2 regions of the Thioclava sediminum genome follow, and region 2 is predicted to be linked to the other one. Evidence: riboswitches for the same ligand, from Rfam matches in the RefSeq annotation. Region 2 holds a riboswitch; the other holds the start of a gene.
What was found. Region 2 has a riboswitch for thiamine pyrophosphate ahead of thiM (hydroxyethylthiazole kinase). Riboswitches for the same ligand answer to the same signal wherever they lie in the genome.

Region 1: it holds a riboswitch for thiamine pyrophosphate, as region 2 does, so the genes downstream of both, thiB (thiamine ABC transporter substrate binding subunit) here and thiM (hydroxyethylthiazole kinase) in region 2, are expected to answer to the same signal.

The regions. Positions count from the first base shown of each region.
Region 1 covers NZ_CP053562.1:2,927,870-2,942,949, forward strand. Annotated here, with positions in the region: gene aroC (chorismate synthase) at 1-876, opposite strand, end outside; gene AKL02_RS13955 (DUF2794 domain-containing protein) at 996-1,343, opposite strand; gene AKL02_RS13960 (I78 family peptidase inhibitor) at 1,630-1,932, opposite strand; gene AKL02_RS13965 (I78 family peptidase inhibitor) at 1,938-2,306, opposite strand; gene AKL02_RS13970 (S-(hydroxymethyl)glutathione dehydrogenase/class III alcohol dehydrogenase) at 2,380-3,510, shown strand; gene AKL02_RS13975 (thiamine ABC transporter ATP-binding protein) at 3,645-4,340, opposite strand; gene AKL02_RS13980 (thiamine/thiamine pyrophosphate ABC transporter permease ThiP) at 4,324-5,886, opposite strand; gene thiB (thiamine ABC transporter substrate binding subunit) at 5,862-6,854, opposite strand; TPP riboswitch at 6,891-6,995, opposite strand; gene AKL02_RS13990 (DUF4139 domain-containing protein) at 7,169-8,773, shown strand; gene AKL02_RS13995 (hypothetical protein) at 8,820-9,512, opposite strand; gene AKL02_RS14000 (carbonic anhydrase) at 9,651-10,301, opposite strand; gene AKL02_RS14005 (hypothetical protein) at 10,493-10,837, shown strand; gene AKL02_RS14010 (leucyl aminopeptidase family protein) at 10,987-12,360, shown strand; gene AKL02_RS14015 (C40 family peptidase) at 12,357-13,187, shown strand; gene AKL02_RS14020 (aspartate-semialdehyde dehydrogenase) at 13,424-14,446, opposite strand; gene AKL02_RS14025 (glycosyltransferase family 29 protein) at 14,522-15,080, opposite strand, start outside.
Region 2 covers NZ_CP053562.1:1,814,894-1,829,973, reverse strand. Annotated here, with positions in the region: gene AKL02_RS08735 (heavy metal translocating P-type ATPase) at 1-480, shown strand, start outside; gene AKL02_RS08730 (DUF2946 domain-containing protein) at 528-1,229, shown strand; gene AKL02_RS08725 (hypothetical protein) at 1,404-1,565, opposite strand; partial or broken gene AKL02_RS21245 (cold-shock protein) at 1,871-1,945, opposite strand; gene AKL02_RS08720 (DUF982 domain-containing protein) at 2,635-2,904, shown strand; gene AKL02_RS08715 (lysophospholipid acyltransferase family protein) at 3,029-3,694, shown strand; gene rlmF (23S rRNA (adenine(1618)-N(6))-methyltransferase RlmF) at 3,913-4,818, shown strand; gene AKL02_RS21075 (SIP domain-containing protein) at 4,925-5,077, shown strand; gene tenA (thiaminase II) at 5,155-5,826, opposite strand; gene thiD (bifunctional hydroxymethylpyrimidine kinase/phosphomethylpyrimidine kinase) at 5,823-6,626, opposite strand; gene thiE (thiamine phosphate synthase) at 6,623-7,234, opposite strand; gene thiM (hydroxyethylthiazole kinase) at 7,231-8,019, opposite strand; TPP riboswitch at 8,081-8,175, opposite strand; gene queC (7-cyano-7-deazaguanine synthase QueC) at 8,371-9,072, shown strand; gene queD (6-carboxytetrahydropterin synthase QueD) at 9,072-9,425, shown strand; gene queE (7-carboxy-7-deazaguanine synthase QueE) at 9,422-10,132, shown strand; gene AKL02_RS08665 (ATP-binding protein) at 10,180-12,168, opposite strand; partial or broken gene AKL02_RS08660 (GntR family transcriptional regulator) at 12,381-13,048, shown strand; gene AKL02_RS08655 (biotin transporter BioY) at 13,133-13,687, shown strand; gene bioB (biotin synthase BioB) at 13,690-14,676, shown strand; gene ppsA (phosphoenolpyruvate synthase) at 14,745-15,080, opposite strand, start outside.

The DNA.
Region 1 (15,080 bases), 1.1 Mb from region 2:
CGGCTGGCCGGTGGTGATCCCGCCAAGGATACCGCCTGCGTGGTTCGACAGATATTCGACGCCCTCGGGGCCCATCACCATCTCGTCGGCATTCTCGACGCCGGTCAGGGCTGCCGAGGCCATACCTTCGCCGATCTCGACGCCTTTCACAGCGTTGATCGACATCATCGCAGCGGCCAGTTCGGTATCCATCTTGGCGTAGATCGGCGCGCCCAGACCTGCCGGGCAGCCCTCGGCCACCACTTCGATCGCAGCCCCGACCGAGTTCTGACCCTTGCGGATCGCGGCGAGGTAATCGGCCCATTCATCCGCTGCCTCGGCATCGGGCAGGAAGAACGGGTTTTGCAGGATCGCATCGCGGTCGAACTTCGCGCGGTCCAGATGTTTCGCGCCCATCTGCACCATGTAGCCATAGATCTGCAGATCGGGGACCAACTGGCGCAGCGCCGCCTGCGCCACCCCCCCGGCGGCCACACGCGCTGCCGTCTCCCGCGCACTGGAGCGCCCGCCGCCGCGATAGTCGCGAACACCGTATTTCTGGTGATAGGTGATATCGGCATGACCGGGGCGGAACTGCCGCGCGATCTCGCCGTAATCCTTCGAGCGCTGATCGGTATTCTCGATCATCAGCTGGATCGTCGTGCCGGTCGTCTTGCCCTCGAACACCCCCGACAGGATGCGCACCGCATCGGGCTCCTTGCGCTGGGTCGTCTCCTTCGACTGGCCCGGACGGCGACGGTCGAGGAATTGCTGGATGAACGCCTCGTCGATCTCGATGCCGGGCGGGCAGCCATCCACCGTCGCGCCAAGCGCAGGCCCGTGGCTTTCGCCCCAGGTGGTGACGCGGAACTGATGACCGAAAGTGTTGAACGACATGGGACGCGCGCCTCGCAGGTTTCCTTCGGCGCTGGCTTAGCAAGTCAGGGGCTGCGAGGCAACGCGCATGGCATTGGGCGCGGCAGCTTAGAAAGACCTTGGTTGCGCGCGGGACGCGCTCACTCCACCGCGCGGATCAGCTTGCGCTCGAGCACGCGCAGCACCTGGCGCAGATCGTGGCCGCGCCGCAGCACCTGCCCCTGCTGCCCGATCACCGCATATTGCCCCTGTTTCGAGCGCAGCGCGGGCCGTTTCTCGATCCGGTAGATCGGCACTTCGGCGGCGCGGCGAAAGATCGAGAAGACCGCGACATCGCGCAGAAAACTCATCCCGTAATCACGCCACTCACCGGCCGCGACCGCGCGCCCGTAAAGCGACAGGATCACGCCAAGCTCGGAGCGATCGAAAGCGATCTGCTCCGGCACGCCGGAAGGGTTCGGATGGGGGGAAGGCGTTTGAACCGTCATTTACAAAGGGTACATCGCGCGTGGCGCAAATCAAGCCCACCCGCGCTAAGGTTGCATGCGCCTTTGCCGCGCCGGAATAAGACCGCGAAAATGCCTGATTTCCTGCGCCTTCCTGCCGGGTTTCCACGCCACCTTCAATTCAGCGGAAAACGCTAAAAGCCCGACGGTGCGGTAAACAGCCCCCACCCAGTTCGTATCGTCGGGCGCTTTTCCCTCCTGCAGAAAAGCCCCGTGTCCTGGTCAGACACGGGGCTTTTCCTTTTCCCGATCAGTCGCACGCTCTGCCCTAGTAGCAGCGCACCGCCGCAATCGTGCCGCTCTTGTCGATCTCGAAGTTCACGCGATCCGGGGCGTAATCCATCGTCACCGCATCGCCCGGATGGATGATGCGGTGGGGCCGCGCGAGGGTGAGCCCTGCCAGCACCGATTCAGGCCGCCCTTCCAGCGCCGCGAGCCCGGGCGGCGGACAGGTGCCCGCCGCGGGCGGCCCCGACCGCGGCGGCATGCGGTGCGGCTGGCAGGCCGCGACCCCGAAGACTGCGACCCCAAATGTGACAATCAGACCGATCCGCGCCCTGCTCCGTTCCATCAGGCTCACCCGCAATCGATGTTGTAGACATTCCCGCGCGAGTCGAGCCGGAAGACGACGCGCTGCGGGTTGTAGACCTGATCCTCGACGCCACGCCATTCCACGATGCGATAGGGCTTGGCGATCCCCAGCGTCTGGATCTGCGCCGCTGGCTGGCCGAGGACCGAGGTGTAGTTCACCGCGCCGCAGGTGTCGGGCTCACGCTCCTGCAAGCCGCCCTTGGTGACGCTGACCGGCGAAGTGACATAGGGCGCGGGCGCACCAGGCTGGGGCGCAGGATAGGCGCCACCCGTGGGGGTCTCGCTCATCGGACCCGCGGGATCGCAGGCCGCAAGCGCCAGCATCGAACCCATGACGAAAAATCGTTTCAACATGTCGCACCCTTCATTGCATTGGCCGCGCCGATAACGCAGGCTATTGCGGAATTTATACAAGGAGTATGCGCCCATGAGAACCCGTGCCGCAGTCGCGCTCGAGGCGGGAAAACCGCTCGAAATCATGGAAGTGGAGCTGGACGGCCCGAAAGCGGGCGAAGTGCTCGTCGAGATCAAGGCCACCGGCATCTGCCACACCGACGAATTCACCCGCTCGGGCGCCGACCCCGAGGGCATTTTCCCGACCATCCTCGGCCATGAAGGCGCGGGCGTCGTGCTGGAAGTCGGCGAAGGCGTGACCACGCTGAAGCCGGGCGATCACGTGATCCCGCTCTACACGCCGGAATGCCGCGAATGCCCGTCCTGCCTGTCGGGCAAGACGAACCTCTGCACCGCGATCCGCAACACGCAAGGTCAGGGCCTGATGCCGGACGGGACCACGCGCTTCAAGATGCTCGATGGCACGCCGATCTATCACTACATGGGCTGCTCGACCTTCGCGAACCACACGGTGATGCCCGAGATCGCGCTCGCCAAGGTCCGCGACGACGCGCCGTTCGAGAAGATCTGCTATATCGGCTGCGGCGTCACCACCGGCATCGGCGCGGTGATCAACACCGCCGGCGTCGAGATCGGCTCGACCGCCGCCGTGTTCGGCCTCGGCGGGATCGGTCTGAACGTGATCCAGGGCCTTCGCATGGCGGGTGCAGACATGATCATCGGCGTGGACCTGAACGACTCGAAAGAGGAAATGGCCCGCAAGTTCGGCATGACCCATTTCGTGAACCCGTCGAAATCGGACGTTCCGGTGGTGCAGCAGATCGTCAACCTGACCAAGACCGAGCGCGACCAGATCGGCGGCGTGGACTATTCCTTCGATGCCACGGGCAATGTGCAGGTGATGCGCGACGCGCTGGAATGCTCGCACCGCGGCTGGGGCGTGTCGGTCATCATCGGCGTCGCACCCGCGGGGGCCGAGATCGGCACCCGCCCGTTCCAGCTCGTCACGGGCCGGACGTGGAAAGGCACCGCATTCGGCGGCGCCAAGGGTCGGACCGATGTGCCGAAATTCGTCGAGTGGTACATGAACGACAAGATCGAGATCGACTCGATGATCACCCACACGATGCCGCTCGAAGACATCAACAAGGCGTTTGATCTGATGCATGCGGGCGAGTCGATCCGCTCGGTCGTGATCTACTAAAGCCCAAGGCCGGGGGCGCTGCCCCCGGACCCCCGGGATATTTGGACCAAGGCGAAGATAAGAGAGCGATCTCCCCTTCGCTTTTGGTCAAATATCCCCGGGTGAATTCGCGCCAGCGAAGAGGGGCAGCGCCCCTAACTTCCCAGATAATCCCGCAGCGCAGGCGGCGGATCGTCGAGAAGCGGTCCGGTCTCTTGCGGCGCATGGGCGCGGCCCTCGGCCACCAGAACCGTCTGCGGGCAAAGCGCCCGCGCATCCTCGGGATCGTGGCTGACCATCAACACCGTCGTGCCCTGTTCGCGGGCGATCTCGGCCACCAGCGCCAGCATCTCGGATTTCAGCGCGGGCCCCAGCGCCGCGAAAGGTTCGTCCAACAGCAGGATCGGGCGGCCACGGAGCAGCGTCCGCGCGAGCCCCGCACGGCTTTGCTGCCCGCCCGAAAGCGCGCCGGGTTTGCGCCTCTCCATCCCCTCAAGGCCCACCCGCGCCAGCGCGGTCTCGATCCGGGCGCGGTCGGTCGCGTCGATCTTGCCTTTCGGGTTCAGGCCAAGCGCGAGATTGGTCTCGAGCCGCAGATGCGGGAAGAGGTTCTGATCCTGAAACAGGATCGAGAGCGGGCGCTCCCCCGGCGGCGTCGCGGTGATGTCCTCGCCCTGCCAGAGGATGCGGCCACTTGCGGGCGACAAGAACCCGGCGATGGCCGAAAGCAGCGTCGATTTCCCCGCGCCGGACGGGCCGATCAGCGCGACGCGCGCACCGGTCTGGATGGTGAGATCGGCATCGAGGCGGAAATCGCCCTGTGTGAGGGTCAGTCTATCGAGGGTCAGCATAATGCCCCGCGCGGTCGAGCGCCCAGAAAAGCGCGAAGGTGAGGATCAGGAGCAGGCTCGCAGCGCCCGCTGCCTGATCCATGCGATAAGAGCCCATGAGCTGGAAAAGCGCCAGCGGCAGGGTGCGGGTCTGCCCGTCGGAGAACAGCGTGATGACGCCCAGATCGCCCATCGAGAAGGCCGCGGCCAGCCCCGCCGAGAAGCCCAGCGGCCGGGCAAGGCGCGGAACCGTCAGCAGGCGCAGCCGGGCAAAACCGCGCAGGTTCAGCGAGGCGGCGAGCCGGTCGTAATCAGCCTGAAGCGTGCGGATCTCGGGCATCAGGATGCGGGTCGCGAAAGGCACCGACAACGCGGCATTGGTCAGCAGCACCATCGGCAGGGCGAGGTCCGTGGGGTTCACGAAAGGCCGCGCGATCAGGAAGGCGCCGGTGCCCATCACGAGGCTCGATGCTGTCATCGGCAGCATCGCCGCGATCTCCGCCCAGCGTTGCCGCGTGGCCACCAGCGCGAGCGGCAGGGCGATGGCGAGCGTGATCACGGTCGAGGCCAACGCGATCACCAGCGAGGTCAGCGTGGCGGGCCAGATCATCTCCGGTAGCTCGGCGAGCGCAGGCAGCCCACGGGCGAAGACCGCCCCGATGGGGAGCAGCAGGAAGACGGCTGCCAGAAGGATCGCGAGCGTATCGAAGGCCACGCGATCCGCCCCGCCGGACAACTGCGGAATCGGTGTGGCGCGGCGGTCATGCCCCGCGCCAAAGCTCGACGGCAGGGTCGCGCGCGCGGCGATCAGCAGCGCCGCGACCGAGATCGCGACCTGCACCAGCGCAAGGCTCGCCGCGCGTCCCATGTCGAAATCGAAGCGGAACGCCTGATAGATAGCCAGCTCCACCGTGGTCGCGCGCGGCCCGCCGCCCAAGGTAAGCGCCACTGCAAAGGAGGTCAGGCAGACGAGGAAGATCGCGAGGAACGCGCCGGGCAGAACACTGCGCAGCATCGGGCGTTCGAGGTGGCGGGTCACCTCGGCCGGGCCGAAGCCGAGGGTGGCCGCAAGGCGGAACCGCTCGGCCGGGATCGCCTCCCAGCCGTGCAGGATCATCCGCGTGGCCAGCGGCAGGTTGAAGAAGACATGGGCGATGATCACGCCCTGCGCCCCATAGATCGAGATCGGATCGATGCCGAAGGGCGCCAGTGCCGCATTGACCAGCCCGCGCCGTCCGAAGACCGCGATCAGCCCGAAGACCGCGACGATCACCGGCAGGATGAACGGCGCTCCGAGCAGCGAGATCAGCAGCCCTCGCCCCGCAAAGCGACGCCGGTGCAGCGCGCGGGCCACCGGGATCGCCAGCGCACAGGAGATCAACGCCGAGGCAGCCGCCTGCCACAGCGTGAAGCGGATCGCGGCGAGGTCGGTCTCGCGCAGATCCGTCAGCCCGCCCGCGCGGATCGTCACCGCCGCCAACGTGCCAAGGACGAGCGCGGCCAAAGCCGCACCCGCCAGCATCGCCCAGAGGGGCGCGCGTCTTATTTGGAGAAGGCGCGTTGCCATTCGTCCAGCGCCGGACCGCGCAGTTTCTCGGCCTCGGCCTCACCCAGATAGAGCGTCTTGTCGGGCATCGGCAGTTTCTGGAACACCTCCGGCAATTGATCCTTGGGCAGTTTCGCCGGGAAGGACCAGTTCGCCGTTGCGATCATGCCCTGAAAATCGGGGCTGAGTACGTAATCGAGGAATTTCTGCGCCAGCTCGGGGTGCTTCGAGGTCTTCAGTTGCGCGACCAGTTCGGGGGTGAAGTAATGCCCCTCGGGGAAGATCGCCGCGACCTTGCTGTCATCATCCTCGGCCATGATGTGATAGGCGGGCGAGGTGACGTAGCTGAGCACCATATCCGCCTCGCCATCGGTGAACATCCCGTAGGCCTCGGACCAGCCCGGCGTCACGGTCAGCACCTTGGGCGCGATCTTCGTCCAGGCCTCTTCGGCCTTGTCGCCGTAGATGTCCTTCACCCACAAGAGCAGCGACAGACCCGCAACCGAACTGCGCGGATCTTCGATGACGACCTTGTAGGCGTCATCGGGCGCATCCAGCAGGTCCTGGAAGCTCGCGGGCGGGTTCTTCAGCTTGGTCTTGTCGTAGACGAAGGCCAGCTCCGACCAGTCGAAGGGCAGGAAAATCGGATCGTCCCATTTGATCGGCATAGTCAGATCGGACGTGTCTTCGTTATGCGGGGCGAACAGGCCCGTAGCGCGCGCCTTCGCGGTCACGTCGGTGTTCAGACCGATCGCGATATCGGCCTGCGTCTTGTCGCCTTCGAGCAGGATGCGCGGCAGCACATCGCCCGCCACGAATTTCAGATCGCAATCGCAAGTCGCCTCGAACCCTTTCTCGATCGCGGGGCCGGGGCCCCATTCGCTCGTGAAATAATCGGGCGCGTAGACGGTGAGTACGGGCTTGTCCTCGGCCGCCGCCATCGTGGCGATCAGGCTCAGGGCTCCCGCAAGCATCAGGTGGGTTTTCATGCCTCACTCCTTGGGCTTGCCGGGCGGAGTGGGGCCGGAAGATCCGGCTACCTTCCCTCCGCCGGTCTTAACCGGTTCAGGTTCAACGGGTTCGCGTGGATCGCATCTCAGCCGGATCGTCCGGCACCCCGAGGTAGGGCGCAACGTAAGCGCGCGCGGCTGCGGACGCAAGGGCAAGCAGGCACAGCGTCCCTGCCCCGCGCACGGACGCTCTGGCGAGTTCCCGCCAGTGGCGAGCCGCGCCGGATTTCAATGGCTTGCAACTGCGCGCGGCGCGACGCAGGCTCGATCTGGAACGGATTTGGGAGGAACCGATGCGCATTACCCTCACGGCGGCCCTGCTGGCCGCGACCGCCCTGCCCGCCTTGGCCGACACGATCGAGGCACCGGGCAAGATCACGGCCGTGACGCTCTTTCCGCAAGGCGCGCAGGTGGTGCGGCAGGTGACGCTGGACGCCCCCGAGGGCAGCCATGATCTGCTGGTGCCGGGCTTCCCCGAAGGCACCGACATCTCGACGCTGCGGGTTTCGGGCGACGGTGTGCAGATCGGCGCGGTGAGCCTGCTCTCCGGGCGCGCGCCTGCGATCAGCGGGCAGGACAGCGCCGCAGTGAAATCTGCGCGCGATCGGTTGGCCTCGGCGCAAGAGGCGCTTGCGGAACAGGAAGACGCCGTGGCCGTGATCCGCGCGAAGGCGCAGGCCGCGCGCGACCAGATCACCTATCTCAAGAACACCGACTCGCAGGTAACCGCGCCTGAACAGCTCCGCGCGCTGGCGCAGATGGTGGAGGACCAGATCCTCTCCGCCACCGAACGCGCGATTGCCGCCGAGGCGGAAGCCCGCCGCGCCGAAGCCGCGCTCGACCCCGCGAAAGAGGCGGTGAAGCAGGCGCAGGCGGCGCTCGATGCGCTACTGAACCCGGCAGAGGATCACGACGTGCTCAGCGCCAAGGTGCAGGGCTCTGGCACGCTGACGATCACCTCCTACGTCCAGAATGCGGGCTGGCAGCCCTCCTATGATCTGCGGCTCGACCGCGACAAGAGCGCGGTGGACATGGAGCGGTTCGTCTCGGTCCATCAGGCCACCGGCGAGGATTGGCGCGGGGTCGACCTGACCCTCTCGACGGCACGTCCCGGCGGGCGGGCGGAGCCGGGCGAAGTCTATCCGCGGCTGGCCCGGATCGGTGATCCCGACGCGCCGCCCACGCCGGTGCCGATGAAGCGTTCCCTCGCCGCGTCCGATGGCGCTGCCTCTGCCCCGATGATGGAGGCCGCGATCAGCGACCGCGCCGATCTGCAGATGCAAGGCGAGACGGTGACCTATCATTACCCGAGCGCCGTGGACCTGCGCGACGGGGTGGACGATCTGCGCCTGAGCCTCGATTCCAAGACCCTGCCGATGGAGGTCTTCGCCGAGGCCGCGCCACTGACCGATCCGCAGGCCTATCGCGTGGCCGAGGGCAAGAACGACACCGGCGAAATCCTGTTGCCCGGCCCCGCGAACCTCTATGCCGATGGCGCGCTGGTCGGCCAGTCGCATCTGCCGATGGTCGCGGCGGGTGACGATCTGACGCTTGGCTTCGGGCCGATCGAAGGCATCCGCGTGGACCGCCGGATGCCCGACACGATGGAGGGCGACAGCGGCTTCATCTCTAAATCCAACGAGCGCCGCGAGGTGGTCGAGATCGAGGTAAAGAACCTCACCGACAAAGGCTGGCCGATGCGGGTGATCGACCGGGTGCCCTATTCCGAACAGGAAGACCTGAAGATCACGACCAAGGCGACCCCACCTGCAAGCGAGACCGACTACGACCACCGCCGCGGCGTGCTCGCATGGCGCTTCGATCTGGGCGCAGGCGAGACCAAGACGATCCGCACCGAGACCACGCTCAGCTGGCCCACCGATCAGGTGCTGCGCTAAGGCAAGGCTGCGCGTGCGGCCCCGCGCGCGGCGAAGGCCCGCGTGATCAGGCCGCGTTTCGCGGATCGGCCGCAGCACGCAGTTTCGCGAGCAGCGCTGGCGACAGGCGCAGGAACCCGCGTGCGGGAGGCTCGGCCTTCGCCGCCTCGGGGGGCTGTGCCTCTGCACCGCCGGTCTTCTCTGTCGCCTCGGGCGCCCTCTCCTCCGGCGCGGCTTGCTGTCCCACTGCCTGTGCGGCCTGCGTTGCCGCATATTCGGCGGCGACCGCCCGTGCCGACGCGCCCCGCCCCGCCGTCGCACCTACGATCTTGGTGCGCCCGCCATCGTCGCCCGGAAACGGCGCGCCGAACCGCAACACAAGCTCCGTCAGGCTCGGCCCGATCTCATCGAGCAGCATCAGGAAGCGGTTGGTGGGCCATGCGTGCAGCCCCAAGGCCCCGCCGCCTGCAAGCCGCAGAACGAAGCCCTCCCCCCGCAGCCGATGTTGCAGATCGAACCAGTCGCGCGCCTGATCCAGCGCCTCCTGCACCGCGTGCATTTCCGGCAGCGGCGCTTTCGCACCGGATGCTTCGAGCACTGCCTCCTCCGCCAGACCGTCCTGCAACACGCGCCGGATCAGCTCTGCCGGGGGCAGACCGAACGCACGCGCTTCCGCCGCGATGCGGTCGATCAGATCGAGCGGCAGGCGCAGAGAGACAAGGCGGTGCTGAGAATGGGGGCGGGATGCAGATTGTGACATGGCGGGTCGAAGCTCGTTCGCGTTGACGGGGTCCCCCGAGCCTCGCGCATCAAGCTTAACAGCCCGTGAACACCAGTCGGATTTCCGCCGCAGCGGAGCCGTCGGCCCCGCGCGGGGGCCAACGGGAATGGCAAAGCCTCAGAACGTCTCGAAGCGATCCGAGTCGGCGTCATACTGTTCGAGCACGCCTTCGCCGATGTCATGGCGCAGCCCGTGCAGCGTCATCCGGTCCGCATCGAGCGCCTCGCGCACGAAGGGGAAGGTCATCAGGTTCTCGAGGCTGACTTTCACCGCCTCACGCTCGAGCGCCAGCACCTGCTGATCCTCGGGCAGCTCGCTCACGCGCTCGTAGCCCGGGCGCAGCAGGTTCAGCCAGGTGCCGACGAAGGAGCTTTTCTCCTCCAGCTCCGGCGCATGGCCCGAGCACATCGCATGGCACCCCGCGACACCGCCGCAATTGGAGTGGCCGAGCACGATCAGATGCGCGACCTTCAGGCTGGTCACCGCATATTCGACCGCAGCCGAGGTGCCGTGGTGATCGCCATCGGGCGTGAATTCCGGCACGAGGTTCGCGATGTTGCGGTGGATGAAGAACTCACCCTGATCGGCGCCGAACATCGAGGTGACATGCACGCGGCTGTCACAGCAGGCGATGATCATCGAACGCGGGCGCTGCCCTTCGGAGGCGAGGCGGCGATACCAGGCGCGGTTCTCGTCATAGGCGGTGGCGTGCCATCCTTGATAACGGCTCACAAGGTAGCTGGGCAGCGGTTTCACATGCTCTCTCATCGATCCCTCGTCTGGTGTCTGGCGTCTTATCGCTGCGTCAAATAGCGCGTTGCGCGCCGGGTTTCGAGAAGATTTTCCGTATCGCTCAACGAAATCTTGAGACCTCTCGATCACGTTACCGCCCGGGTGATGGTGAAATCAAAGGGGGTGTCGGGGTGTCACAGGTGTCTCGCTTGCGCTGCAAGGAAAAGATGTCGTTGGATACGGCGCGGCTGGTGGTGCTCTATGCGGAGCTTGGACAGGACGGGGCGGAGCGGGTGATCTGCGCCACGGTCGAAGATCTCGCCTTCCATCTCAGCGCGTTGGAAGAGGCCACGAAATCGGGCCAATACGGCAAGCTGCGCCGCGCGATCGCCGAAGTGATGGAGCTTGCCGAACAAGTCGGGCTGGTGTCGATGGTCAGCACGGCGCGCGACCTTCTGGAGTGCATCTCGGGCGGCGATGCGGTGGCGCAGGCGGCGGTGATGGCGCGGCTGGGCCGGATCGCGGAACGCTCGCTCACCGAGGTCTGGGATATCGGCAACCTGTCTTCCTGAGGCGTGATCGATCGGCCCTTGCGGGCAGGCGCGGCAACGCTAGGCTCTGGGGCGAAAGCAACCACCAGAGCCAAGGAGCCGCCCCCATGAGCGCAGACAAGACCGCAGACGTCCCCGCAGACTTTTCCTTTCTCGCCCCGCGCCCCGCGATGCGCTTCGCCGAGGCGGGTGCGCCCGCGCGCGCTTTGATCGCCGTCGCGCCCGAGGGGTTGGAGCAGGCTCTGGCCGATCTGCCCCCCGCGCAGCGCGCCTTCGTCGAAGCGACGGGGTTCAAGGCGAGCGCCGGGCAAGTCGCGCTTCTTCCCGGGCCGGACGGTGCGGAGGCGGCGCTGCTGGGCCTCGGGACTGATGCGGCACGGGTGCGCGAGCGGTTCTCTCTGGCGCGGGCGGCCGCGGCCCTGCCCGAAGGTGCGTGGCGGATCGAGGGCGATCTGTCGGAAGAGTTGAAGGCGGAAACGGCGCTCGGCTGGTTGCTCGCGGGCTATCGGTTCGGCCGCTATGCCGAAGCCGCGCCGCCGAAAGCGCGGCTGGTCTGCCCGGAGGGCTTGGACGCGGCGCAGATCGAAGCCGTGGCCGAGGGCGAGGCCTTCACCCGCGACCTGATCAACACCCCCGCCTCCGATATGGGCCCGGACGAGCTGGAGGGCGCCGCTCGACTGCTCGCCGAACGCCACGGTGCAGAGGCCAAGGTGATCAAGGGCGACGATCTTCTGACGCAGAACTTCCCGATGATCCACGCGGTGGGCCGCGCCTCGCCCCGTGCGCCGCGGCTGATCGAGCTAAGCTGGGGCAGCGAAGGACCGGCGCTGACGCTGGTCGGCAAGGGCGTGTGCTTCGACACGGGCGGGCTGAACCTCAAGCCCGGCGCGTCGATGGGTCTGATGAAGAAGGATATGGGCGGCTCGGCCACCGTGCTGGGGCTTGCGCATATGATCATGGCGACGGGCGCGAAACTGCGTCTGCGCGTGCTGGTCCCGGCAGTGGAGAACTCGGTCGGCGGCGACAGTTTCCGCCCCGGCGACATCCTGACCAGCCGCAAGGGGCTGACCGTCGAGATCAACAATACCGATGCCGAGGGGCGGCTGGTGCTGGCCGACGCGCTGGCCTATGCCGATGAAACCCCGCCCGATCTGATGGTCTGCATGGCGACGCTGACGGGGGCGGCGCGGGTCGCTCTGGGGCCGGACATTCATCCGTTCTACACCGATGACGAGGGCGTCGCGCAGGCCTTGGCGACGGCTTCGGGCGCGGTGGCCGATCCGCTCTGGCGGATGCCGTTCTGGACGCCCTACGAGGCGAAGATCGAACCCGGCATCGCCGATCTCGACAATGCGCCCTCGGGCGGCATGGCGGGCTCGATCACCGCGGCCCTGTTCCTGCGCCGCTTCGTGACCGAGACAAAGCGCTTCGCCCATTTCGACATCTACGGCTGGCAACCCGCCGCGGCCCCCGCCCGTCCGAAAGGTGGGGTCGGCCAAGGCGCGCGGGCGATCCTCGCAGCCCTGCCCGAGGTGCTGAAATGACCGACTGTCGCCGCCTGCCCTATTCAGGCGAGATCGCGCTGGAGGCCCTGCGCGGTCAGATCGAGGCGGAAGGCTTCACCCACGGCATGCCCGCGCGGATCGTCGTGCCCGTGACCGATCTCTGCCCAGAGCCGGGCAGCTTGCGCGACCGGCAGCTTCTGTTTGGCGCCGCGGTGACCGTGATCGACCAGCGCGACGGCTTCGCCTTCGTGCAGGCCGCATGGGATGGCTATTGCGGCTGGATCGCCGCCGATGCCTTCGGCACGCCCGAACCGGCCACCCATGTCGTGACCGCGCCGGCCACGCATGTCTATCGCGAGGCGGCGATCAAGCGCGGCGAAGTCATGCAGCTCTCGATGGGCGCGCGACTGTCTGTGACTCGCGAAGACGGCATGTTCGCCGTGACCGCCGAGGGCTTCGTACCGCGCCAGCATCTGTGTCCTCTGGATCAGCCCGAGACCGACCCCGTGGCGGTGGCCGAGCGGCTACTGGGCACGCCCTATCTGTGGGGCGGCAACAGCCGTGCGGGGATCGACTGCTCGGGTCTGGTGCAGATCGGTTTCGCGCTATGCGGGATGTCCGTGCCGGGCGACAGCGATCTGCAATGGGCGGAGATGGGCGAGGTGGTGCCGGAGGGCGCGCCGCTGAAGCGTGGCGACCTGCTGTTCTGGAAAGGGCATGTCGCGCTCGCCTGCGATGGCGAGACGATGATCCACGCCAACGGCCAAACGATGAGCGTGGCCTATGAGGGGATCGAAGCTGCCAAGGCGCGGATCGCGGCGGCGGGCGAAGGGCCGTATCTCGGGGTTAAGCGGGTCGCGCGGTAAACCTTCCTGGCGCGGGGCGACCAGCCCCGGGCCGCGCCCGACCCTCCCCCCGGGAGGGCGCATTGGCGATGGCCTCGCGGGCACAAGCGACATTCGGGCTTGCGAGATTAAGCGCCTAGCCACAGGCGGAGCAAAGCGCCCACCCGAGGCTCGGCCGCGTCCCTCTTCACTTTGCCCCAAAAGAAAAACGCCCGATCTTCCGACCGGGCGCTTCCAAATCCAAAAAGGCCGAACCCTCAGCCCTTCTTGAGCACGCGGTTGCCCAGCGTCTCGGCGATCTGCACCGCGTTCAGGGCCGCGCCCTTGCGCAGGTTGTCCGACACGCACCAGAGGTTCAGACCGTTCTCGATGGTCGAGTCCTGACGGATGCGCGAGATGAAGGTGGCGAAATCGCCGACGCATTCGACCGGGGTGATGTAGCCGCCATCTTCGCGCTTATCGACGACCATGATGCCGGGCGCCTCACGCAGGATGTCGCGCGCTTCGTCTTCGTCGAGGAAGTCCTCGAACTCGATATTGATCGCTTCGGCATGGCCCACGAAGACCGGAACGCGCACGCAGGTCGCGGTCAGCTTGATCTTCGGATCGACGATCTTCTTCGTCTCGGCGACCATCTTCCACTCTTCCTTGGTGGAACCGTCGTCAAGGAACACGTCGATATGCGGGATCACGTTGAACGCGATCTGCTTGGGGTAGACCTTCGGCTCCACTTCCTGACCGGGGACATACATGCCCTTGGTCTGGTCCCAAAGCTCGTCGATCGCGGCTTTGCCCGAACCCGACACCGACTGGTAGGTCGAGACCACGACGCGCTTGATCTTGGCGCGGTCATGCAGCGGCTTGAGCGCCACGACCATCTGCGCGGTCGAGCAGTTCGGGTTCGCGATGATGTTTTTCTTCGCGTAACCGTCGACGGCTTCCGGGTTCACCTCCGGCACGACCAGCGGCACGTCCGGGTCGTAGCGATAGAGCGACGAGTTATCGATCACCACGCAGCCCTGCTTGGCGGCAATGGGCGCGTATTTCTTCGTGGCGTCCGAGCCGATCGCAAACAGCGCGATGTCGTAGCCGGTGAAGTCGAACCCATCGATGTCTTTAGTCTTCAGGGTCTGATCGCCAAAGCTGACCTCTGTGCCGAGGCTCCGGCGCGACGCGAGCGGCACCAGTTCATCGACCGGGAACTGGCGCTCGGCCAGGATGTTCAGCATTTCGCGGCCCACGTTCCCCGTGGCGCCCGCAACGACGACTTTATAGCCCATGAGGACCTCCTTGCTCGAATAGAACGCGGCTTCCTACCGCTTTACGTCAGGAAATGAAAGGGGTTCGACGCGCAGTCAGTTCCGAATGATACGTGGATCGGAGGCAAGAAACCCACCAACCATCTCCGCTTCCGCGGCGAAGTCATGCGGCACCTTGTCGGCCGAGCGCCGCCCCGACAGCGAAAGCGAGGCGAAGAAATCGAAGCCATAGAGGTCGAGCCGCGCCAGATCCGAGCGCAGGAGCATCTCGATCAGCATCGCGCCCGTGGTGGGTTGCGCGCCCAGCTTGAGCTTCAGCCCCTCGTAGTCCTCCAGCGGATGCAGGTAAAAACCCGGGCTCGTGGCGGTTTGCCAATCGAGCCGCTTGCGCTTATGGCTCATCCACAGGATGCGCGAAGGGGCGATGCGGGCGCGCTCGGCTTCGGGAAGCGAGGTCGCAAGCGCCAGCCAGTCGGTGCGCGTGCCATGGCTCGTGGCCGAGGGCATCGGCGCGCGGTTGATCCGGATCACCACGTCATGCGCGTCGATCGCAGCTCCCGCCTGCCCCTCGGCCAAGGCGCGGGCATTGCCGACCAGCGCCACGGATTTGCCTGCCAGATCGCCCAGCAGCGCCTTTTGCGAGACGGAAAGCGCG
Region 2 (15,080 bases):
GGCGACAGCGAGGGCACCGCAAGGGCCGTCGCGCGCGAGCTGGGCATCGACGAGGTCCATGCCGGGGTCTCGCCCGAGGACAAGGCCGCGCTGGTCGAGAAGCTGCGCAAGGATGGTGCCTCGGTCGCGATGGCGGGTGACGGGGTGAACGACGCACCTGCGCTGGCCGCTGCCGATGTCGGCATCGCGATGGGCACCGGCGCGGATGTCGCGGTGGAGAGCGCAGGGCTCACGCTGGTCAAAGGCGACCTGACCGGCATCGTCCGCGCGCGCCGTCTGGCCGAAGGCGTGATGCGCAACATCCGCCAGAACCTGTTCTTCGCCTTCGCCTATAACACCGCGGGCGTGCCGATCGCAGCGGGCGTGCTCTACCCTGTCTTCGGCGTGCTGCTCTCGCCGGTGATCGCGGCGCTCGCGATGAGCTTCTCGTCGGTGTCGGTGATCGGCAACGCGTTGCGTCTGCGGAGGCTGAAGCTGTGACATCCCCGATGAAAGATGACAGAGTTACGCAAAACTCCGGAGGACCCATGACTCGTTATCTCAGCATTCTCGCCCTCGTGGCTTTGCCTACGCTCGGTCACGCCCAAATGATGGACGACCATGCGGATGGAAGCGCGCATGACATGATGTCGGGCGATCACATGATGGACGATGAAGATATGGGCGATCACGGCGACATGGCGTCCCATGACGACCACATGATGTCCGACGACGCCCATGCCGACGGGCAGATGCCGATGACCTCGACCGCGCAGATGCCCGGCATGCAATCCGGGGACACGGGCGCGATCACCGAGCCGGGCCAGTCCGCCTTCGCGGCCATTCAGGAGATCGTCGCCTATCTGCTCGCCGATCCCGACACGGATTGGAACCGCGTCAATATCGAGGGCCTGCGCCAGCATCTGATCGATATGAACAACGTCACCCTGCGCGCCAAGGTCAAAGAGGACGACATCGAAGGTGGCGCGCGCTTCGAGGCAACCTCGGACGACCCCGAGGTCACCGCCTCGATCCGCGCGATGGTGCCCGCTCATGTCGCGACGATGAACGGGGTCGAGGGCTGGGAGATGAGCGCCGCGGAAATCCCCGGCGGCAGCGCGCTCACCGTGACCGGCGCGGATTCGCAGAAGATCCGCGCGCTCGGCTTCATCGGCATCCTGACGGTCGGCGCGCACCATCAGCCGCATCATCTGGCGATGGCGAAGGGCGAGATGATGTCGGGGCATTGAGGCCTAGACAGCCGACGGCGGCTGACCCGCCTTTCGAAAAAGCGAAGCGGCAGGAGTTTCCCCCTGCCGCTCCACGTCCCGGCACGTCGTGTGGCGAGCATCGGCCGGTTCGCGTAGAACCTCACATCGCTCAGCCTTCATGCCGGGAATTCCGGTCCTGATCTTCGCGAAGACCTATTTCTGGGCGCTGCGCGGCGCTGTGCTTTCCGCGTTCGCAGCTTTCTCCTCGGACAGAGTCCGGAAGAAATGAGGCCAGGCGAGGGCGGCATGGCCCTTGTTGGTCGCGATGTCATTCGTCTGGGGCTTCTTGCCCGTTGGCATTTTTTCGACAGCCATGTTCGGCCCTCCATTTTACCCGCGAGGGATACTCGCGGAATTCCTCTGGATGACCGAAAGCTTCGGTCAGTTTCGCTCGTGTCTCGGCGGTGCCTCCAAGGATGAGGCGCGATGCGGCGTCCGTCCGGTCCCGAGCCGTCGGGGCTTTCGGGGTAGATCACGGAAGACGCCGTCGAAGTCGTGTTTGCGGGGCATAGTCCCGCTCTGGTCGCGAAGTCCGGTCTGAAGACCGGCTACGGAACCGCATAAGCTGGTGCCAGATTGCAGGCGGTCTCACGACCGTCGCGTCCGGTTCCGAAGTCTCAGGTAACGGCCTGTCTGTCTTCGCGCAGAGAGAGACCTGCGCGCGCAAGGGCCGAGATGTGGACGAAGATATCCCGTCTGCAGAATAGATCAGCCAAGCTCAGTCATTTCAGCAGGAAGACCGGAGCCGGCAGAGAAGATAAATTACAGATGAGACGAGCGTAGTCCGGTATACCTAAGTGACCGCGGCCCCTTTTGCAAAGGAAATCAGCAGCGAGCGAACGGCACGCACGGCCAGGGCTTTCCGAGCGCGCAATTTATATCCCGTACAATCAAGCCGTTGCGCGAAAATTCCGACGCCGAAACGCAATTTCCTCGTAATTTGGGCGCAAATCCCTTATGTCTGCACTCGCATATCTTAATTCTCGGACCCTGTTCCTCCCGGCTCAGCGACGATCTTGAGCTTTGTCGGGCCGCAGCTTTTCAAAGGCGGCAGTAAGGAAAAGGAGCTTCCCATCGGCCCATGGTGCCGTGACGCCGTTCGAGCAGACCAACCCATTCAGCCCTCCTACCGGGATGAACTTGGTCGATACCGCAATTTCTGCCCCTCGCGACCTCCACGAGAGCTTCGCATGTCAGAGGGGCCGGACCGCGATCCGCGCGCATTGACGCTGACGCCTCGCGATCCGCTCGGGATACCAAACCGGCGCGCCCTCGCGCGCAGACCTAATTCACCGCATAGAAACGGCTTAGCCCGCACTATGCCTCCGTGATCGCGCGACCGTTCAAATCGGAGCCGTCACGACCGCTTAGAAAGATACGAACCTTGATCGAAATTTACTGGGGCAAACCCATCTCCCTCGTCGTGTCGCCGGACGGCGACGTCAAAACCTTCAGCACCATCGAACAGGTGCATTACTGGCTGCGCGAGAAATGGCCGGTCACTGATACCGCACAGATCCGTGCAATTGACCGCGTCGAAGCGGCCATGGAATGTCTGGGCACCGTGGGCGACGCGCGAAGCGCGTTCCTCGGGGCCGCGACCACCGCCGGCTTTTCGCCTTTCGAAACGATGGATCACCCGATTGCAGCCTGATCACACAGCACATACGGCGTCGCGCGCGCGACGCGGACGGGCCGGCTCGGCGCCGCGGTTCGAAGGTCTACGCTCGAAGCTCTTTGACGGGGCCTTCGGAGCGTGGACGGCACTGCAAGCGCCGATGATCCCGGTCCTCGCGCTGGCGCGGCGCCCCCGGCTCGTGCGCGCCGCCGTGCGGGTCTGGACTGGTGGGGTCTTCGCGCTCGCACGCGGGATCCTGCGGTTGCGCGTGCGCGAGCAAGGGCTCGAGAACAAGCATCTCGACAGCCCCTGCATCTATGTCTGCAACCACCAGTCCACATGGGAGACGCTGGCCTTCAACCAGCTCGTGCCCGATGTCTGCATCATCGCGAAACACGAATTGCGGCGTATCCCGATTTTCGGCTGGTTCCTCGAACATTCGCCGATGATCCTGATCGACCGCAGCGGCGGCGGGCGCGCCCTCGCCGGGATGATCACCCAGGCGCGCGAAGAGGCTGCCAAAGGCCGCTCGATCCTGATCTTCCCCGAGGGCACACGGGTCGGCGTGAACGATCGCTGCGAATTCCAGCCGGGTCTCATCGCGCTTTATCGCAAGCTGGGCCTACCGATCGTGCCGGTTGCGCATAACGCGGGCCATGTCTGGCGCAGGGACGTGAAGACCGGGGGCACGATCACCGTCGCCTATTTCCCGGCAATCCCGCCCGGGCTTCCGGGCGCCGAGGTGAGCGCGCAGGTCGAAGCGCTTCTCAATGTCGAGAAAGACCACCTGCCCCCCTGCACAGCTCTGAGCGACAACGCAAAATAGGTCGCGCCCTTTTGGCATTGGGCCGCTCTCGCCTCTTGTGAGGCGGCCCTGCTGGCCCCGTGCCTATCGAGCTTCGAATTTCTGACCGCGACACATCCCAGACATATTGATATCGGTGACACGCAGGCCGATCAGGCATTTCTCAAGCTGCGATGAAGATCTAAGGTCGACATCCTGTTGGACGCGCGGCCCCACCGCTATGCATGAAGGTTCTTTCCATGGCCACCAAACCGATGTTGCACCCGCGCAATCAACACCGGGCGGGGTACGACTTTGAACGTCTGATCGTGCAAACCCCGGAGCTGGAGGCATTCACGACGAGAAACCCGCGCGGTCGGATGACGATCGATTTTTCGGACGTGGACGCGGTTCGCATGCTCAACCGTGCACTCTTGCGGACGCATTACGACATTGATTTCTGGGATATTCCGGCCACTTATCTATGCCCTCCGATCCCCGGCCGTGTCGATTACATCCACTATCTCGCGGATCTTCTGGCCGAGTGTAACGACCATGAGATCCCGCACGGGCGCGAGATCAAGGCGCTCGACATAGGGACCGGCGCCAGCCTCGTCTACCCGCTGACCGGTCAGCATGAATATGGCTGGGAGTTCACCGGCGTCGATATCGATCCGGTGTCGATCAAGTCGGCAGCGGAGATTTGCGACCGCAACGGTCTGAACATCGAGCTCAGACGCCAGACTGATCCCGAGGACATCTTCGACGGCGTGATCGGTCCCGACGACATCTTCCATGTCACCCTGTGTAATCCGCCGTTTCATGCGTCCGTCGAGCAGGCGGACAAAGGCACCCAGCGCAAGTGGCGGAATTTGGGAAAAGGTCACTCGAAGAAACTCAATTTCGGCGGCCAGAACGCCGAACTCTGGTGCCCCGGTGGCGAGATCGGCTTCATCGCCAGAATGATCGAGCAGAGCATGGACGTCGCCGATCAATGCCTGTGGTTTACCTCTCTGGTGTCGAAGAAAGACAACCTGCAGCCAATTTCCAGACTGCTTCGCAAAGCGAGGGTTGCCGAGTCCAGAGTCGTCGAAATGGCTCAGGGGCAGAAGACAAGCCGGTTCATAGCCTGGACCTATTACCCCGAAGCACAGCGATCCCTATAGGGGGACCGGGTTCGTCGACAGGACGCAAGGGGTGGCGCCTGCTCAAGAGCGACGGGCGCATTCGAAAGGACTTCGGATCACGTCGCGCTCTCGGCGCATCGCGCGAATGCCGCGGACATTTGTCTGGATCGCCGCCGACGCCAGCGTCCCCCGCGCTCTGCGCGACGACCTGACCGCCCGCGGTCATCCGAAGGAATGGCTGAAGGCGGCAGGATACTGGATTGCCGGACAGGCCGACGGCTCGGCCAAGGATCTGTGAGAAGCGCAGGCCCGCGCGGAGATTTCCGCCGCGGGCCCGAAACCGGGCCCACCGAGAGCGTCAGGTGCGCGCGACACTCAAGCCGCAGGCCGCCGCCAGCTTTCGCGGTGGTAAGCGCTGTCCCAGAACCGCCATTCATGCCAGCAACTTCGCGCGAAGGCCCGGTGCATCCGCTGGCGGGCGGCCTCATCGGCCTTCGCGCCCAGCCTATCGGTCAGGTCCAGCATCCGCTCCACGCTCTGATCGAAAGCCTCTCCCGAATAGGTCGCGATCCAGGCGGCATATGGGTTCGCGTCCCCGCTGACCTGCGCAATTTCCCGGCCGATATCGCGATAAATCCAGAAGCAGGGGAGTAGCGCCGCTACCGCCTCGGGGAAATCGCCTGTCGTGGCACTGCGCAGAAGGAAGGACACGTAGTGATCGCAGGCGGCTGAGGGCTCGATCTTCGCGAAATCGTCGGCCGAGACACCGAACAGCCCCATGTAATGCGCGTGCAATTCCCGCTCGACCGCGATCGCCCCTGCCGCCGATCCCGAGAGCTGCGCGACGGTCGGTGCATCGGGGGCTTTCGCGGCAGCAAGTGCGAGCGCCCGGGCGAAGCCTTCGAGGTAGTGGGCGTCCTGAATGATGTAGCCTTGGAACGTTTCCGGATCGAGGCGCCCCTCTGCCAATTCGCGATTGAAGGGCATGTCGTGGATCTGTCGACGCAGCGGTGCGGTCGCCTGCGCGAGGTCTTGGGTAAAGCTCATTGGCTGTCCTCCTGAAAAGCGTGGAAATGGTGCACCGGTCCGTGACCCGCCCCGACGGACAGCCTGTCTGCCCCTGCAATCGCGGCGCTCAGATAAGCCTTCGCGCGGCGTGTCGCGTCCGGAAGCGGCTCCCCCGCTCCGAGCCACGTCGCCAGCGCCGAGGACAGGGTGCAGCCGGTGCCGTGGGTGTTGCGCGTCGCGATGCGGGGCGCGTCGAGGCGGAGTTCCTCTTGCTCGGTGACCAGCAGGTCCGGGCTTTGATCGCCCTGCAGATGCCCGCCCTTCAGCAGCACCGCACGCGGCTCGAGCGCGCGCAGCGCATGGGCCTGATCGCGCATCTCCTCAAGCGTCGTCGCCTCGGCGCAGCCCAAGAGATCGGCGGCCTCGGGCAGGTTCGGCGTGATAAGATCAGCGCGCGGCAGCAGGCCGCGAAGCGCGGTCACCGCCGCCTCTGCCAGCAGCCGATCGCCGCCTTTCGCGACCATCACCGGGTCGAGCACCACCGGGCAGTCGAGCCCCGCCAGCCCCTCGGCCACGGTCTCGATGATCGCGGCATCGCCCAGCATCCCGATCTTGATCGCGTCGATCCGGATGTCATCGCGCAGCGACGCCATCTGCGCCGCGATCAGCCCGGTATCGCACAAGCTGACCGCCTGCACGCCGCGCGTATTCTGCGCAGTCAGCGCGGTGATCACGCTCATCGCGTAGCCGCCATTGGCGGAAATGGCCTTGATATCGGCCTGAATGCCCGCCCCGCCCGATGGGTCGGAGCCTGCAATGGTGAGGATATTGGGGATCATATGTCGCTCCATGCGTTGCGCAGGGTTCGGGTGGCGCGCGCCATGTCAGAGGCGCGCGAGATGGCAGAGATCACCGCGACACCGGCACCGCCCGCTGTCCGGATCGCGGATGCATCGGCAGCGGTGATCCCGCCGATCGCGAGACAGGGGAGGTCCGTGCGTGCGGCGATCGCGGCAAAGCCCGCATGGCCGATTGGGGTGGCGTGGTCGGGCTTCGAGCCGGTCGCATGGATCGGTCCGACGCCGAGATAATCGACGCCGGGAGGCACGGCACCGATCTGCGCCTCGGTCTCGATGGAGAGGCCAAGGAGCATGTCGGGCCCGATCCTGCGACGGATCGCGGAGGGGTCGCCATCGCTCTGGCCGATATGGAGGCCAGCGGCGCCGATCTCGATGGCCACCGCGACCCGGTCATTCACGATCAGCGGGACGTCATAGGGGGCGAGCGCCGAGATCAGCGCCCGGGCCAGTGCTGCGAATTCCGCATCGGGGAGCGTCTTGTCGCGCAGCTGCACCCAGCCCGCGCCGCCCTCAGCCGCAGCGATAGCCTGCGCGATCACGGGCTGCGGGGCGTCCGGGTCGGTGACGAAACAGATGGGCGGGATCATGCGGTCTCGATCCGCGCGCCGGCGGTCAAGGTGTCGGCGTCGATGGCATGGAGCGCATCGAGGAAGGCGACCTGAAAACTCCCGGGGCCGTTGGCAGTCGCCCCGGCGCGTTCTCCGGCGAGCCCGAAATAAGCTAGCGCCGCGAGAACCGCCTCGAACCGGGGCTGACCTGCCAGAAAGGCGGCGACGACACCGGTGAGCGAACAGCCCAAAGCGGTCACGCGGGGCATCATCGCATGGCCATTCGCAACCCGCGCGGCGCGCTCCCCATCGGTCACAAAATCCACCGCGCCGGTCACTGCGACCACGGCCCCGCTATGGCGCGCCAAGGCGCGCGCGGCGCCTTCAGCCGTCGCGACGCTCTCAGTGGAATCCGCCCCTTTCCCCGCGCCGGCCTCGCCCGCAAGCGCAAGGATCTCCGACGCATTGCCGCGGATCACCGTCGGACGCAGCTCCACCAGCCGCGCCCCGAGCGCGCGCCGATAAGCCGTCGCGCCGACCGCGACAGGATCCAGCACCCACGGAATATCCTTGGCGCGCGCGACCGTCGCCGCCGCCTCCATCGCCTCCGCCCATGGCGGCGACACCGTGCCGATATTGATACTCAGCGCCTGCGCGAGCCCTGCGAACTCGGCCGCCTCCTCGCGCGCATGGACCATCGCGGGCGAGGCTCCCGAGGCGAGCAGCACATTCGCCATCACGTTCATCGCGACATAGTTGGTGATGTTATGAACGAGCGGCGCGGTCTGCCGCATCGACGTGAGATATTGTCCGGGGTCTTCCATCGCACTCTCCTTGGCTGCGGGCAGCAGGAGGTGTGCGAGGGGGCAAAGGCGGGACTGCGCCTGACCGTCTCACGCGCCTCCCTCCGCCGGCATTATCCGGTTCAGGTTCTAAGGGTTCGTCTCAGCCCGGTTTCCCGAGCGCCCCTGTCGCTTCGCTCAAAGAGGTGACACCGTCGGAGCCCCCCGTCAAGCGGGGTAACGACAAGCGGGGGCCTCGATGGTTCGCGTCTGTCCGATCGCGCGTTCTTGGCGATCTATCCGGCGCGCCGCCCTTGCAGAGCCCTGCCCCATCCTTTAGAGGCCCGCTCAACCGGTCGCAGCCTACCCGGTCATCAAAACAAGGGTTCAAATATGAAGACTCTCGTCATCTGCTCGGGCGGACTCGATTCTGTATCGCTCGCCCATATCGTCGCCGCTGAGGGCAATCTCACGCGGCTCGTCTCCTTCGACTACGGCCAACGGCACCGCAAGGAGCTTGATTACGCCGCCGCCGCCGCGCGCCGTCTGGGCGTCCCGCATCATCTCATCGACATGCGCCCAATCGGTGCCGCGCTGACCGGATCGGCGCTGACCGACGATATCGACGTGCCCGACGGGCATTACGCCGAAGAAACGATGCGCATCACAGTCGTCCCGAACCGCAACGCGATCATGCTGGCCATCGGCTTCGGCGTGGCCGCCGCAAATGGCGACGAAGCGGTGGCGACTGCGGTGCATGGGGGCGATCACTTCATCTATCCCGATTGCCGACCCGCCTTCACCGAGGCCTTCGATGCGATGCAGCGCATGGCGCTCGACGGCTATGCCGATGTGCGACTTGAGACGCCTTTCGTGCATCGCTCCAAGGCCGACATCGTGGCCGAAGGGGCCAAACACGGCACGCCCTTTGCCGAGACGTGGTCGTGCTACAAAGGCGGCGAGGTGCATTGCGGGCGCTGCGGCACCTGTGTCGAGCGGCGCGAGGCGTTCCATCTGGCGGGCGTCGCGGATCCGACCGCCTATGCCGATCCGGATTTCTGGGCCAAGGCCGTTGCCGAGAAGGAGGCCCGCTGATGTTCCGTATCCGCAAGGAGTTCCACTTCTCCGCCTCGCATCAGCTCTCGCATCTGCGCGAAGATCATCAATGCGCGCGCCTGCACGGGCATAATTACATCGTGGTCGTCGAGCTGGCTGCCGCGACGCTCGATGAAAACGGCTTCGTGCGCGACTATCACGATCTGAAACCGCTCAAGGCCTATATCGACGACACTTTCGACCATCGCCACCTGAACGACGTGATGGAGGTGCCCTCGACCGCCGAGAACATGGCCAAGCATTTCTACGACTGGTGCAAGGCGCGTTGGCCCGAGACCAGCGCGGCGCTGGTCAGCGAGACGCCCAAGACCTGGGCCGAGTATCGTCCATGACCACCCTGCGCATCGCCGAGATTTTCGGCCCGACCATTCAGGGCGAAGGCGCGCTGATCGGCGAGCCCACGCTCTTCGTGCGCGCGGGCGGCTGCGACTACCGCTGTTCGTGGTGCGACAGCCTCCACGCGGTCGACAGCGCCTATCGTCACACATGGGCGCCGATGAGTTCCGAGGAAGTCTGGACGGAGCTGCGCCGCCTGTCGGGAGACCGGCCACTGACGATCTCGCTCAGCGGCGGAAACCCGGCCATCCAGGATTTCGGACCGCTGATCGCGCTCGGGCGAGCCGCCGGTTACCGCTTCGCCTGCGAGACGCAGGGGTCTGTCGCGCGGCCTTGGTTCGGCGATCTCGACACGCTGGTGTTGTCGCCCAAGCCGCCCTCGAGCGGGGAGCAGGTCGATTGGGGCGCCTTTGCCAAGTGCGTGGCAGCCGGACACTCGGCCCGCAGCACCGTGATGAAGATCGTGATCTTCGACCGCGCGGATTACGATTGGGCGAAGGACGCCCATGCCCGCCACCCGGATCTGCCGCTTTATCTTCAGCCGGGCAATCCCGAGGTCGACCCGGAGGTTCCGGTCGATCCGCAGGGTCTGGCCGACCGGCTTGGCTGGCTGACGGACACCGCTATGGCGGATAACTGGTTTGCGCCCCGCATCCTGCCGCAGCTGCATGTCCTGATCTGGGGCAACAAGCGCGGCGTTTGATCCACCTCGGGTCGGACGCCCCGAACATCACTCGGGCGCGACCCGCGTCACGCAGCGGTACGGTTTGCGAAACTCGTGACGCGACGCACCATTTCGTCGAAATCGAATGGCTTCAACAGAACTTCGGTGTCCGTAAGCGTCGTGGCGGTTGCCGCTTCCTCGTCATATCCGGTCATGAACATCACCCTCAGATCTTCTCGCGCTTCGCGCGCCCGGGCCGCGAGTTCCCGGCCCGTCATGCCGCCCGGCAAGCCGATATCCGTCAGGAGAAGCGTCACCTCGGGCTGGTCCTGCAGCACCTGAAGCCCGGCCGCCGCATGGGCCGCCTGATAGACCGTGAAGCCTGCCTCTTCCAACGCCTCCACGACGACGAAACGCACGATCGCCTCATCGTCGACGACGAGGATCGTGTGTCCGCCCCCTGTGGCGGGCTCCTCGCTTACAGGCAGATCCACCTCGGCGCGCGCGACCGTCTCGACCGAGCGCGGGAGGAAAATGTTCACGGTCGTCCCCTTGCCCAGTTCGGAGTCGATCGTCGCGCAACCGCCGCTTTGGCGCGCGAACCCGTAGACCATCGAAAGCCCGAGGCCGGTGCCCTTCTCGCTGGGCTTCGTCGTGAAATAGGGATCGAAGGCTTTCGAAATTTCCTCCGCAGTCATCCCCGTTCCGGTGTCGTGCACGGACAGACGCAGGTAGTCGCCGGGCGGAAGCTCCGAGTTCTCGGTCTCGATGGTCTCGTTGGTCGTGCCGATCGTGATCGTGCCGCCATCGGGCATCGCATCGCGCGAATTGATGCACAGATTGAGAAGCGCGCTCTCAAGCTGGTTCGGGTCGACCATCGCGGGCCAAGCCTCCGCGTTCTGCTCCGCCCTTACCAGAATATGCGGCCCGATGGTGTGCCGCATCAGGTCTTCCATGCTGCGGACCAGTTGCGTCACATCGGTGGGCTTGGGCATCAGCGACTGCTGACGCGAGAAGGCGAGCAAACGCTGTGTAACGCTGGCGGCCCGCTCGGTCGACGCTTGCGCGGCTTCGAGATAACGCAGGATTTCCTCGCGACGCCCGTCTTCGAGCCGCTTCGCGACGAAGTCGAGCGACCCGGAAATCGCCGTGAGGAGATTGTTGAAATCGTGGGCGAGCCCCCCGGTCAACTGCCCGACGGCCTCCATTTTCTGGGCTTGCCGGAGCTCTCCCTCCCGCTGCATGAGCTTCGCGGTCTGCTCTTCGACGCGCTGCTCCAAGGTTTCATTCAGCTTGGACAGCTCGGCCGCCGCCTTGTCGCGCTCTTCGAGAATGGCGCGCCGGTCATCGAGATCCATCAGAACGCCTGCGAAGATGCGCGGCGTTTCGGCCTCCATCCGGCCATTCGCTTCGACCCAGTGATACAGCCCGTCGGCCCGCTTGACGCGAAACTGATATGCATACGGCGTCGTCTGCTGCGTGGCGCGATCGATCGCCGCCATGAGGCCTGGCTTGTCGTCCTCATGAACGTTCACGACAATCTGGTCGATCGTCAGACCTGCAGCGCCCTGCGCGGGATCGAGCCCCATGCTGCGCGAGAATTCTTCATCGAGATCGAAGGTTTCGCTGTCGAGATACCAGACCCAGGTGCCAAGGATCGCCCCGGCCGACAGCGCGCGTGCGATATGACGCGCGTTCTTTTCCGCGCGGCGCTGGCTTTCCCGTAGCTCGCGCTCTTTCCGTTTGCGTTCGGTGATATCGCGAAACAGAACCGCGACCTGCGCCTTCGCGGCGGGCTCCACCCGCGTCGCGGAGACCTCGACGTGGCGCCCCACCTCGACGAATTCGCGCTCGAACCGCAGGGGCTCCCCGGTTCTGAGCACTTCGCCGTAGATTTTGACCCACTCGGCCCCATCTTGCGGGGCGACATCGAACACGGTCTTGCCGACGATATCGTCGATCCCGGTATGTCTTTCGTAACCGGAATTGGCTTCGATATGGACATAGTCGCTGAGGGGACCTCTGGGCCCATCGATGAACTGGATGACGCAGAATCCGTCATCGATCAGCTCCATCAGGGCCTTGTAGCCGGCATCAGGAGCCGCGTCGTCCTCAGTTCCGCGCGCATCACGCCGGAAAGCTTCTTGCCAAGTCACATAAGATCCAATGCAGGTAAGTGCGTCTCCACCACTGCCCAGAGATATATCTTTTCCTTAATCTTACAAACATGTTTCCGGTACATGAATGGGGGTGGACGAATTGCCGCGAGAAAAATTATCTATAAAGAATGACAGAGACATCCCATGAAACACATTCGCAGCGCATCGCGCGGATACTTTCGGATCGCATCATTTCCGGTGAGATTCTGCCCGGCGCCCGGCTGAGACAGGACCATATCGCAACCGAGTTCGGCGCAAGCCACGTCCCCGTGCGCGAAGCCTTTCGCGAATTGCAGGCGCGCGGATTGGCCGAGAGCGAAGCGCGCCGCGGCTTTCGTGTGACCGAGTTCGACGTGGCCGAACTGCGCGAAGTGGCGGAGATGCGCGCCAGCCTCGAACCCTTGGCGCTGCGCCATGCGGCCCCAAACATGACACGCACGATTCTCCAAAAGCTGAACAGGTTACGCGGATTGGAGACAGCGCTAGAACCGTCCGTGATTGGGAGGCCGCGAACCGTCAATTCCACCAGTTGATCCTGACACCCTGCGGGATGCCACGACTTCTGGAGACGATCGACAATCTGCAGACGACCAGCGCACGCTTCCTTTTTGCTGCCTGGCGTCGAGACTGGGAAGCCCGCTCGGACCATGACCACCGGATCATCATCACCGCCCTCCACAAGGGACAGACAGACCTGGCCTGCGCAACCTTGGCACGCCATGTCGGCTGGATCGGCAAACGCAAGTCATCGATAAAAAATGCCAACTTACACGAGACTTACGTGATTTCTGGATAATTATCTATAACTTCAATTGATAGCCCCGGATGTGCCTGCATAGTCATAGATAGAAATTCCAACTATCGACTGAGGACAGGTTCAATGACAGCGTTCGATACTTCCCAGAAGCTCACCCACACTCTCTGGCGCGGCCTTGGCCTCGCGCTTTGCGGCGCGGCCCTGATCACACTCGGCGCGAAGCTTCAGGTGCCTTTCTGGCCCGTGCCGATGACGTTGCACACGCTTGCGGTCTTCTTCATCGCAGCGAGCGTCGGCCCCAGAATGGCGGCCGCCGCAATGGCGAGCTATCTCGCCATGGGCGCTATGGGCGTGCCGGTCTTCTCGGGCACACCCGAGCGCGGCATCGGGCTGGCCTATATGATGGGACCGACCGGGGGCTACCTGCTGGGCTTCCTGCTGGCGGCGCCCTTGATCAGCGTGCTCGCACAAGGTCGAGGCTGGCTCGGCAGAGCGCTGGCGATGCTCGTCGGGCTGATCGTGGTCTATGCCGCGGGCCTCGCCTGGCTCGCCAATTTCGTGCCGGCGTCGAAACTTCTCGCAACCGGCGTCGCACCGTTCGTTCCCGGGGATCTGGTCAAGATCGCGATTGCCAGCGGTCTCGCGACGGGCCTCACTCGCCTGAAGGAGCGCGCGTAATCATGGCGGGAGACATCAGAAACGATTGGAGCATGGCGCAGGCGAAAGCGATCCACGACCTGCCCTTCCCCGAACTTCTTCACCGGGCGCAAACGGTTCATCGCACCCATTTCGACCCGAGCGCGATCGAGACGGCGAGCCTGCTGTCGATCAAGACCGGCGGCTGCCCGGAAGATTGCGGATACTGCTCGCAATCCGCGCATTACGAGACCGGCGTGAAAGCCACCAAGCTGATGAAGACCGAAGAGGTTCTGAGCGCCGCACGACGCGCGAAGGCTTCAGGCGCGCAACGGTTCTGCATGGGCGCGGCGTGGCGCAGCCCGAAGGATCGCGACATGGATGCGCTCTGCGAGATGGTGCGCGGCGTCTCGGAGCTGGGGCTGGAGACCTGCATGACGCTGGGGATGCTCTCGCCGCAGCAGGTCGAGAAGCTGAAGGCGGCGGGGCTAGATTTCTATAACCACAACATCGACACGTCGCCGGCGTATTACCGGGAGATCGCGACGACCCGCACCATGGAGGATCGGCTCGATACGGTCGAAAATGTGCGCAAAGGCGGCATTCGGGTCTGTTGCGGCGGGATCCTGGGCATGGGCGAGGCCGAGGAGGATCGGATCGCCATGCTGTTGACGCTCGCCACCCTGCCCGCGCACCCGGACAGCGTGCCGATCAACCTCTGGAACGAGATCGACGGCGTGCCGGTGCAAAAGAATGCCGAGCCGGTCGACCCTTTCGCGCTGGTTCGGATCGTCGCGCTCGCGCGGATCCTGATGCCCGCATCGGTGGTGCGGCTCTCGGCAGGCCGCACCGGGATGAGCGACGCGTGGCAGGCGCTGTGCTTCCTCGCGGGCGCGAACTCGATTTTCGTAGGCGACCAGCTTCTTACCACGGACAACCCCGCAGCCTGGCGAGATCAGGACCTGCTGGCGCGGCTGGGCATGCATGTGGCCCCCGCGAAAACGAGTGCCGAACCGGCAACCGTGGCTTGAGCGCGCGACCGTCTCGGGTAATCTGCCCGAGACGGTTAACGGAAGCGTCCCGCGGGTTCACGGTCGGGTCAGCGCTGACCTTCCGCCTCGGCAACATGGCCTTTGACCTTCAGGAAACTGTCCGGGGTCACCGAGATCGAGTCGATGCCGAACTCCACCAGCCTGCGGGCGAATTCCGGGTAGTTCGACGGTGCCTGACCGCAGAGCCCGACCTTCGCGCCCACGCCATGCGCTCTTTCGATGACGCTCCGGATCATCCACTGAACGGCGGCGTGCCGTTCGTCGAACAAGGGCGCGAGCCGGTCGCTGTCGCGGTCGATGCCCAAGGTCAGCTGCGTCAGATCGTTCGACCCGATGGAGAAACCGTCGAACCGCTTGGCGAATTCCTCGGCGAGGATGACGTT